Regions from separate parts of the Mesorhizobium sp. P2_F7 genome, predicted to be linked through region 4. Evidence: predicted binding sites of a transcription regulator. Region 4 holds the regulator's gene; each other region holds the start of a gene.
The links. Region 4 encodes PhoB, which activates phosphate uptake and scavenging genes when phosphate is short. Its sites were predicted from a motif close to TGTCATNNANCTGTCAT; they were not measured.
Positions count from the first base shown of each region.

Region 1 (2,199 bases), on a different contig from region 4:
CGCCTCGTGGTCCGCCTTCAGCGCATCGACGATGCGCGGGTCGTCCGCCACCGTCGGCTTGTTCGCCTTGTCGACGCGCTCGTAGATCGGCCGTGCCTCCGAAGTCGCCGAGACCACGCGCCATTTCGATCCATCGCGTTCCAGCAAAAGGTCGATCAGGCCCATATGCGAACCCCAAAAGCCGCCCATCACCGCCGGCTTGCCTTGCAGCGTGCCCTTCTCGGCGTCGACGCCGTCAAGCGCCTGAAAGTCCTTCTTGCCGGGGAAAACCAGATGCTGATGGCCGGTGAACACCGCATCGATGCCCTCGACGCCGGCGACGAAGAACGAGGCGTTCTCCATGCCATCGCCCTGTTTGATATCGATGCCGGAATGCGAGAGCGCAATGACGATGTCGGCGCCCGCCTCCTTGATCTCAGGCACCCAGGCCTTGGCCGCCTCGACGATGTCGCGCGTCCGGACATTGCCTTCGAGGTTCTTCAGGTCCCAGACCATGATCTGCGGCGGCACGAAGCCGATAATACCGATCTTGATCGGCTGCTCAGCGCCCGACCCGTCCTTGATCTTCTTGTCCAGGATGACGTAGGGCTTGAGATAGAGCTTGTCGTCGCGCGGGTTGGCGGCAAGCTCGGTGCCGCGGATCAGATTGGCGCAGACGAACGGAAAATTGGCCCCGGCCAGCACCTTGTCGAGAAACGACAGGCCGTAATTGAACTCGTGATTGCCGAGCGTCGAGCATTCATAGCCGAGCAGGTTCATGCCCTTCATGATCGGATGCAGGTCGCCATCCTTAAGGCCCCTTTCGTAAGCGATGTAGTCGCCCATCGGGTTGCCCTGCAGGAGATCGCCATTGTCGATCAGCATGGCATTGGTGGCTTCCTTGCGCACCGCCGCGATCAGTGACGCCGTACGCGACAGGCCCATCGTGTCGTTCGCTTTGTCGGCGTAGTAATCGTAAGGCAGCACATTCACGTGGATGTCGGTGGTCTCCATGATCCTGAGGTGCGCCTGGTTGGCCTCAGCGCGGGCGGAAAACGGATGCAGCATGATCAGCGCGCCTGTAGCGGCCGCACCGGCAAGAAAACCGCGACGGGAGACGGGGTGGAACAAAGGCGACATTGGTTTTCCTTCCCAGCGACGTGAACAGCCCAGCCCCGGCCGAAACCTTCGCGCCGAAAACTGGCCATGTCCATCGGGAGGTCAATCGATCAGCAAAAGGTGACGGCTGGATGAATATCCGTGGCCGACAGGAAGACCTCAGCCCTTGTCGTCATCGCCCTGGGTGATCAACCGGGCGCTGCGCTGGCCGGTGAGATAAATCCATAGCCAGCTAAGCGATACCGACAGCCGGTTGCGGAAGCCGATCAGGAAGTAGATGTGGGCCACGCCCCACAGCCACCAGGCGAGCCAGCCGGTGAGCTTGATCCAGCCGAAATCGATCGCGGCCGCCCACTTGCCGATCGTCGCGAGGTCGCCGGCATGTTTGTAGCGGAAGGGACGCGCAGCACTGTCCCCGGCCAGCCGCGCCCTGATCGTCGCGGCAACATGCTTGCCCTCCTGCTTGGCGGAAGGCGCCACGCCCGGCACCGGCTTGCCATCCGGCCGCAACACATGCGCCGTGTCGCCGATGACGAAGATTTCTGGACTGTTCAGCACGGTAAGATCGGGCTCGACCATCACCCTGCCCGCCCGGTCGACCGGTGCGCCCAGCCACTCGCCTGCGGGCGAGGCGGCAACGCCGGCGGCCCACAGGATAGTCCGCGCGGGAAGATGGGTATCGCCAAAGACGACGCCTTCGGCGTCCAGGCGCGTGACGGCGCGGCCAAGCTCCACCGTGACGCCCAGCCGTTCCAGCGCCGTGCGGGCATAGTCGGACAGTTGCGGCGCGAAATTGGCCAGGATTCGGTCACCGGCCTCGACCAGCACCACGCGCGCCTCACGCGTGTCGATGTTGCGGAATTCGCCGCGCAGCGTCTCATGCGCGAGCTCGACGATGGTGCCGGCAAGCTCGACGCCGGTCGGGCCGCCGCCGACAATGACCAGCGTCAGCAGCGCCTGGCGCTTGGCCGGATCGGTCTCGCGCTCGGCCTGCTCGAAGGCAAGCAGGATGCGGCGGCGGATGGTGGTGGCGTCCTCCAGCGTCTTCAGCCCGGGCGCAAAAGGCTCCCATTCGTCATGGCCGAAATAAGCGTGGCGCGC
Region 1 is NZ_JBFUFA010000015.1:63,865-66,063, forward strand. Features, by position in the region: gene AC1DZ8_RS29810 (bifunctional 2',3'-cyclic-nucleotide 2'-phosphodiesterase/3'-nucleotidase) at 1-1,119, opposite strand, end outside; gene AC1DZ8_RS29815 (NAD(P)/FAD-dependent oxidoreductase) at 1,258-2,199, opposite strand, start outside.
Region 1: AC1DZ8_RS29810 (bifunctional 2',3'-cyclic-nucleotide 2'-phosphodiesterase/3'-nucleotidase) is a predicted target of PhoB. The motif match lies at 1,219-1,235, and genes of this name have one in related genera.

Region 2 (2,199 bases), on a different contig from region 4:
GCCGAACATTGCGACGTGCTGTTCATCGATGCCGCCATGGAAGACAGCGACGGCAGGCTGCTCAAGCGCCTGCGCCAGAGCGGCTTTACCAATTGCGAGGCGATCACGCTGATCGCTCCGACCGACCGCGGCATGCTTGGCGAATTCCGCGCCAGCGGCTACACCACCTTCCTGGCAAGGCCGGTGCGCGGCGAAACACTGCTGCGCGTATTGTTGACCAGCCATGCTCCTGCTTTACCCCTTCCCAAGAAGCCGGAAAAAAGTGGCGCGGCCTCCCTTCGTGCCGTCGGCGCGCGCCAGCAAGGCCTGTCGGTGCTGATCGCCGAAGACAATGACATCAACGCCATGCTGGCCCGCGCCACGCTTCTGAAGGCAGGGCATCGGGTGAAGGTTGTCGGCAACGGCAAGGCCGCGGTCGAGGCAATCACCGAAGCCGGGCTGAAACACCGTTTCGATGTTGTGCTGATGGATTTGCACATGCCGGTGATGGACGGGCTGGACGCGATTGCCGCCATCCGCCGCCACGAGGAAGAAATGGCCATGCCGCCGGTTCCGATCATGGTGCTTTCGGCCGACAGCCAGGAAAAGACCCGCCACACCGTGCTCGCCCACGGTGCCAGCGGCTTCGTCACCAAGCCGCTCGACCCCGAGGCGCTGGTCCATGCTGTCGAGGGCCAGGTCGCCGCCTGAGGCCACCTCGGCGTGCGTCTGTCATCACGTAAGGTAGCCGGTTGAGGGTTTTCGCCAGCCGACGAAGTATTGCCCGCAGCGCCGTATCACGGTACTGTCACAATCCTGTTGCACCTACACCGTATCCCCGTGCCAAGAGGGATGGCTCGAAGGAGAATCACTCGTGCATACAGTTATGCCGGAATGTGACACTCGGCCCAACGCAGGCGGCGCTTTGCTCGCCGCGCGTAGTGCCGATGCCGTCGCAACAGGCGCTCCGCTGGGCCGGATCGGCAATCTCGAAGTGCGGCTTGCCCGCAACGAGGCCGAGATCGCTGCCGCGCAGGAAGTGCGCTACCGGGTATTTTATGACGAGCTTGGCGCCAGGAAAGACCTGTTCCAGGCGCAGGATCGGCGTGACGCCGACCGCTTCGACCCGCTCTGCGACCATCTGCTGGTGTTGGACACCTCGATCTCCGGCCCCGAGCACCGCCGCATCGTCGGCACCTATCGCCTGCTGCGGCAAGAGATCGCGGCGACCGCCGGCGGCTTCTATTCCGAAGGCGAATTCGAGCTGACCAAGCTCATCGCGCGCCATCCGGGCCAGCGCTTCCTCGAGCTCGGCCGCTCCTGTGTTCTTAAGGAATACCGCTCCAAGCGTACCATCGAGGCGTTGTGGCAAGGCATCTGGGCTTACATCAATCACTATGAAATCGGCGTGATGACTGGCTGCGCCTCGTTCCACGGCACGGTGCCGGCGGCGCATGCCGAGGCGCTCACCTATCTTGCCCATCACTGCCGCACCAATTCGGCCTGGGATGTGCGGGCGGTCGCCGGACGCTATTGCTCGATGGATTTGATGCCGATCGAGGCGGTCAACGCCAAGGCGGCGATTGCGGCCATGCCGCCGCTGGTCAAGGGCTATCTGCGCGTCGGCGCCCGCATCGGCGACGGCTGCGTCATCGACCGCGAATTCTCGACCGTCGATGTGTTCGTGGTGATGCCGGTCAAGGAAATCGGCGCCCGCTATGTGAACTACTATGGCGGCGAAGCGCAGCGGTTTGCGGCGTAAGGCAGTAGGCAGTAGTGAAGGCTGCCGTGATTAATGCCTTCTCACTACTGACTATTCCCTACTCACTAATCCCTCTCCTTACGGAATATCCTCCGGACGCCTTCCCGGGCGGCTCTTGTAGGACGGAAACGTCCAGCCGAATTTGAGCGCGCCGCCGCGCACCAGGAACGCCGCGACAAAACCGGCGAGATCAGAGGCAAGCGGCGGCAGTCCGGCAAGATCGCCAAGCGTATAAAGGCCGGCGCCCGCGAGCGCCGCGCTGACGTAGATTTCGGGCCTCAGCAGCACCGACGGCTCGCCGGCCAGCAGATCGCGCAGAATGCCGCCGAATGTGGCGGTCAGCACGCCCATGATGACGGCGACGACCGGGGAACCGGTGATCGCCAGCCCCTTGGCTGCGCCCATCACCGAAAAGGCCGCCAATCCGATCGCGTCGAGCCAGAGCAGCCATTTCCAGC
Region 2 is NZ_JBFUFA010000008.1:192,762-194,960, forward strand. Features, by position in the region: gene AC1DZ8_RS24265 (response regulator) at 1-690, shown strand, start outside; gene olsB (l-ornithine N(alpha)-acyltransferase) at 866-1,741, shown strand; gene AC1DZ8_RS24275 (trimeric intracellular cation channel family protein) at 1,820-2,199, opposite strand, start outside.
Region 2: olsB (l-ornithine N(alpha)-acyltransferase) is a predicted target of PhoB. The motif match lies at 786-802, and genes of this name have one in related genera.

Region 3 (2,199 bases), on a different contig from region 4:
CCGAGTTCCTTGTTGTCGTTGATGTTGATAAACGGCGTCAGCTTGGCCGGCATGACCGAGGGGTCGAGCACGCCCTTGGGCGCTACCGGCTTGTCGGCGGCATCGAAGGCGCCGCCGGCAATGTCGGTGGCACCAGAGACGTCGACGACGAAGATCTGGCGCACAAGCGAAGTGTCGCCCTTCACGCCCTGGCCGTTGCCGCTGTCGCGCGCCAGCATCAGCAAGGTCTTGTCGGAGAGCGCCACGATCTCGCTCTGCGCGGCGATCTTGGTCTTGCCCTTGTCGTCCTTGAACACCGGCAGCGGCACGACATATTCATGCGCCAGCTTGAGGTGCGCCGGGTCGGTGGCGTCATAGACCAGTGCGCGGGTGTTCTGGCGCGTCGCGCCGGAATCGCCGCCATCCTGGCGGGGCGCGGACTGTAGCACCGCGATCAGCGACTTGCCGTCCGGCGTCAGCGCCATGCCTTCGAGGCCCTGGTTGTTCTGGCGGCCGGTTTCGGGATCCTTCGGATCGGGCTCGGCGGCACCGGGGCCCGGATTGTCGGAGGCGAAGTTCGGCGTGCCCTTGCGCATCGGCACCAGGGCGGCCGGCGGCTGCGTTGCCGACAACAAATGGCCCTCGGCCGAGAAGCGGTAGATGTTGGGGCCGTATTCGTCGGAGATGAACATGGTGCCGTCGGGCAGCCGGGCGATCGCCTCGTTGTCGAGCGCCAGCTTGCCATTGGCCTCGGGCAGGATCGGCAGCTCGCCGCTTGCCGCGCGCACGCCGTTCAACGGATCAAGGCCGGTGGCGTCGGCGCCCTTGTCGTCGGTCAACAGCAGGGAATCGGTGAGCGTCGCCTTGACGCCGGTCTGTTCCTGGCCGGCGGCGGGCGTGGCACCTGGTGCAACCGGGGTGAACTCGATGCCGATGGTGTTGAGGCGCGGCCGGTAGTCGGTGGTGCCGACGACATTGTAGCCACGGTCCGGCAGCAGCCACAGCGAACCTTTGTAGCCGTCGGCGCCATGCGTCCAGCCGGCGGCGTCGATCGACATGCCGGAGCCGGAGCCGAAGGTCTCGCCGAACTTGTCCTTCAGGTCGGCCGGGAGGCGACCGACGCCGACCAGGCCCTTGTTGACGAAACTGACGCCGCCAACGGTGGCGGTGCTGTCGGCAAGGGCAGGGGTCAAAGCGGTAAACAGCGCCAATGCGGCGCCGAGCGACACGGTTCGGTGCGAGATTTTCATGGAGATCCTCTTTGTGACAAGCCTTCAAGCGGCCGAGACTGCAAAGGGCTCCGCGTCGCATCGACGATGTCGCCCCCCGCGAAGCGGTCTAGGACGCGAACATGATACTTGCGTGACAGAGCATTCTGACAGCCATTGGCATTCGGTGCTTGCCGTGCAGAAATGGCTGCATGCAGGAAACACTCATCGCGGTGGCCGTTTTCCTCTGCCTGACGGCGGCGCCGCTGGCCAGCATGGCCGTCTACGGCAGGTTGCCAGCCCATCACCGTGACGACGACACCAACGCCGTGGTTCGGCTCGCCGCCAACCTGTTCGTCGTCATGACCTCGCTGGTGCTTGGTCTCATGATCAACTCGGCCAAGAACACTTTCGAGTCGATCGACCGCAACGTGCACACATATGCGACCGAGTTGATCCTTCTCGACCGGTCGCTTCGGCAATATGGGCCCGAGACCGCCGAGGTCCGTCAGCCGCTGGTCGCTTATGTACAAAGACAGACCAACAACTGGACAGAAGCCAACGAAACACCCCTCGTCGCCAACCGGCTGTCTGAACGTCTGTTGACCGAGATCAGCACACGATTGACCGCTCTGCAGCCTGCTGACGCAGCGCACGGTTCCCTGCTGGAGGACGCCCGCCAGCATCTGCAGAAGGTAGTGGAACTGCGCTGGGCTTTGATCGAGCAATCCGAAGGTACCATCCCGCGGCCGCTTATCGTTATGCTCGTTGCGTGGCTGGTGCTTATCTTCGCCAGTTTCGGTTTCAGGGCGCCGCGAAATGCCATCACCATAGAGACGTTCGTGGTGTCGGCAGCGCTGATTGCCGGAGCGCTTTACCTGATCCTCGATATGGATGTGCCGTTCTCCGGCCCGATCCAGATTTCGTCGGCGCCTTTGCAGAGGGCTTTGGTCGAATTGCTACAGTGAGGCGGAACCCACCGCGTTCCAGTGCATTCCTGGATATGGCTGGA
Region 3 is NZ_JBFUFA010000007.1:111,631-113,829, reverse strand. Features, by position in the region: gene AC1DZ8_RS22435 (esterase-like activity of phytase family protein) at 1-1,229, opposite strand, end outside; gene AC1DZ8_RS22430 (bestrophin-like domain) at 1,463-2,155, shown strand.
Region 3: AC1DZ8_RS22435 (esterase-like activity of phytase family protein) is a predicted target of PhoB. The motif match lies at 1,331-1,347, and genes of this name have one in related genera.

Region 4 (2,199 bases):
ACCGCGACGATTTCATCGCAATCCTGCTCTCGCACGGCATCGGCATGGGGCTGGTGCTGAAGGGCGAACTGTTCACCGGCACCCATTCGTCCGGCGGCGAGTTCGGCCACATGATCCACCGTCCCGGCGGCGCGCTGTGCCGTTGCGGGCGGCGCGGCTGCGTCGAGGCCTATGCCGGCAACTACGCCATCTGGCGCAGCGCCAGAATGATGAGCGAGGATGCCGAACCGGTCGATGTCGGCGACGCCGACATGCGGGCGCTTGCCGCACGCGCCCGCGAGACCGATGGCCCCGAGCGCGAAGCCTATCGAAAGGCGGGCGAGGCGCTCGGCTTCGGCCTCGGCAGCCTGTTCGCGCTGATCGACCCCGCTCCTGTCGCCATGGTCGGTGTCAGCGCCGCCGCCTTCGACCTGATCGAGCCGGCATTGCGCGAGGCGATTGCCCAGACCGCCGGCGGCCAGCACTCGAAATCGATTTCCTTCGACACCGAGCCCAACGAACTGCCGCTGATCCGCGAAGGCTGCGCCATGCGCGCGCTCGGCTTCGTCGACCAGGAGATTTTCGCGCCCGGCATTCAAGCGAAGACCGGCAAGCACGTCGCCTGAGAGGCCGGCGACGGCCCGGCGCGCCGGGCTCTAGTCTTCGCGGATGGCGTAGCCGGCGCCGCGGATGGTGCGGATCACGTCCGGCATGCGGCCATTGTTGACCGCCTTGCGCAAGCGACCGACATGCACGTCGACCGTGCGCTCGTCGATGTAGATCGTTTCGCCCCAGACATTGTCGAGCAGCTGGCTGCGGGAGAACACTCGGCCGGGGTGGCGCATCATGAATTCAAGCAGCCGGAACTCGGTTGGCCCGAGCCTGATCTCGCTCTTCTTGCGATAGACGCGATGCGATTCACGRTCGAGCACGATGTCGCCAACCTTGAGCACGCTGGACAGCACTTCCGGCTTGGCACGGCGCAGCAGCGCCTTCACGCGCGCCATGAATTCCGGTGTCGAGAACGGCTTGACCAGATAATCGTCGGCGCCGGTCGACAGGCCACGCACCCGGTCGCTCTCCTCGCCGCGCGCGGTCAGCATGATGATCGGCAGCCGCTCGGTCTCGGGCCGCATGCGTAGACGCCGGCAGAGCTCGATGCCGGATACCGCCGGCACCATCCAGTCGAGCACCAGCAGGTCTGGAACATTTTCCTGCAGCCGGATTTCGGCCTCGTCGCCGCGTGTCACCACCTCGACCTGGTAGCCTTCGGATTCGAGGTTGTAGCGGAGCAGCACGCCCAGCGGCTCCTCATCCTCCACGACCATGATGCGTGGCGCAATCATCAGCGGTTCACCTTTATCAGGGCGATGTGGCCATCGCCGTCTCGTCCTGCTTCGGGCGATTGGCGGGCAATTGCTGGCCGGTCAGCACATAATAGGCATTTTCGGCGATGTTGGTGACATGATCGCCGATGCGCTCGAGATTCTTGGCGCAGAACAGGAGATGCGTGCAGGCTGTGATGTTGCGCGGGTCTTCCATCATGTAGGTCAAGAGCTCACGAAACACCGACGTGTATTTGACATCGATGCGTTCGTCCTCATTCCGGAGTTTCGCCAGCGCTGCGGCATCGGCGGCAGCATACTCCTCGACAACGCCCTGCACCTGGATCAGCACCAGTTGCGCCATCGCATCGATGGAGTGCGAGAGGTCGCGCGGCGTGACGCTGAGGCCGACGGTGCCGACGCGCTTGGCGATGTTCTTGGCGAGGTCGCCGATGCGCTCGAGGTCGCCGGCCATGCGGATCGAGCCGACCACGGCGCGCAGATCGTTGGCCATAGGCTGGCGCTTGGCGATGAGCGTGATGGCGCGGTCGTCGAGTTCACGCTGGCGCGCGTCCATGATGGCGTCATCGGAAACGACACGCTGCGCCAGCGCATTGTCGGAATTGAGCAGCGCTTTGGTCGAGCCGCTGACCATCGACCCGGCCAGATCGCCCATGTCGCGGATCAGCTTGCTGATCTGCCCCAGTTCTTCATCGAAGGAAGCGACGGTATGTTCACCCATGATCCTGGTCCTCGTGCCTGAAAATTCAACCGCTGGACGGCTCAGCCGAAGCGGCCGGTAATATAGTCCTGGGTGCGCTTGTCGTCGGGGTTGGTGAACATCTTGTCGGTGGCGCCCTCCTCGACCAGGTAGCCGAGGTGGAACATCGCCGTG
Region 4 is NZ_JBFUFA010000002.1:577,725-579,923, reverse strand. Features, by position in the region: gene AC1DZ8_RS08185 (ROK family transcriptional regulator) at 1-605, shown strand, start outside; gene phoB (phosphate regulon transcriptional regulator PhoB) at 636-1,325, opposite strand; gene phoU (phosphate signaling complex protein PhoU) at 1,342-2,046, opposite strand; gene pstB (phosphate ABC transporter ATP-binding protein PstB) at 2,088-2,199, opposite strand, start outside.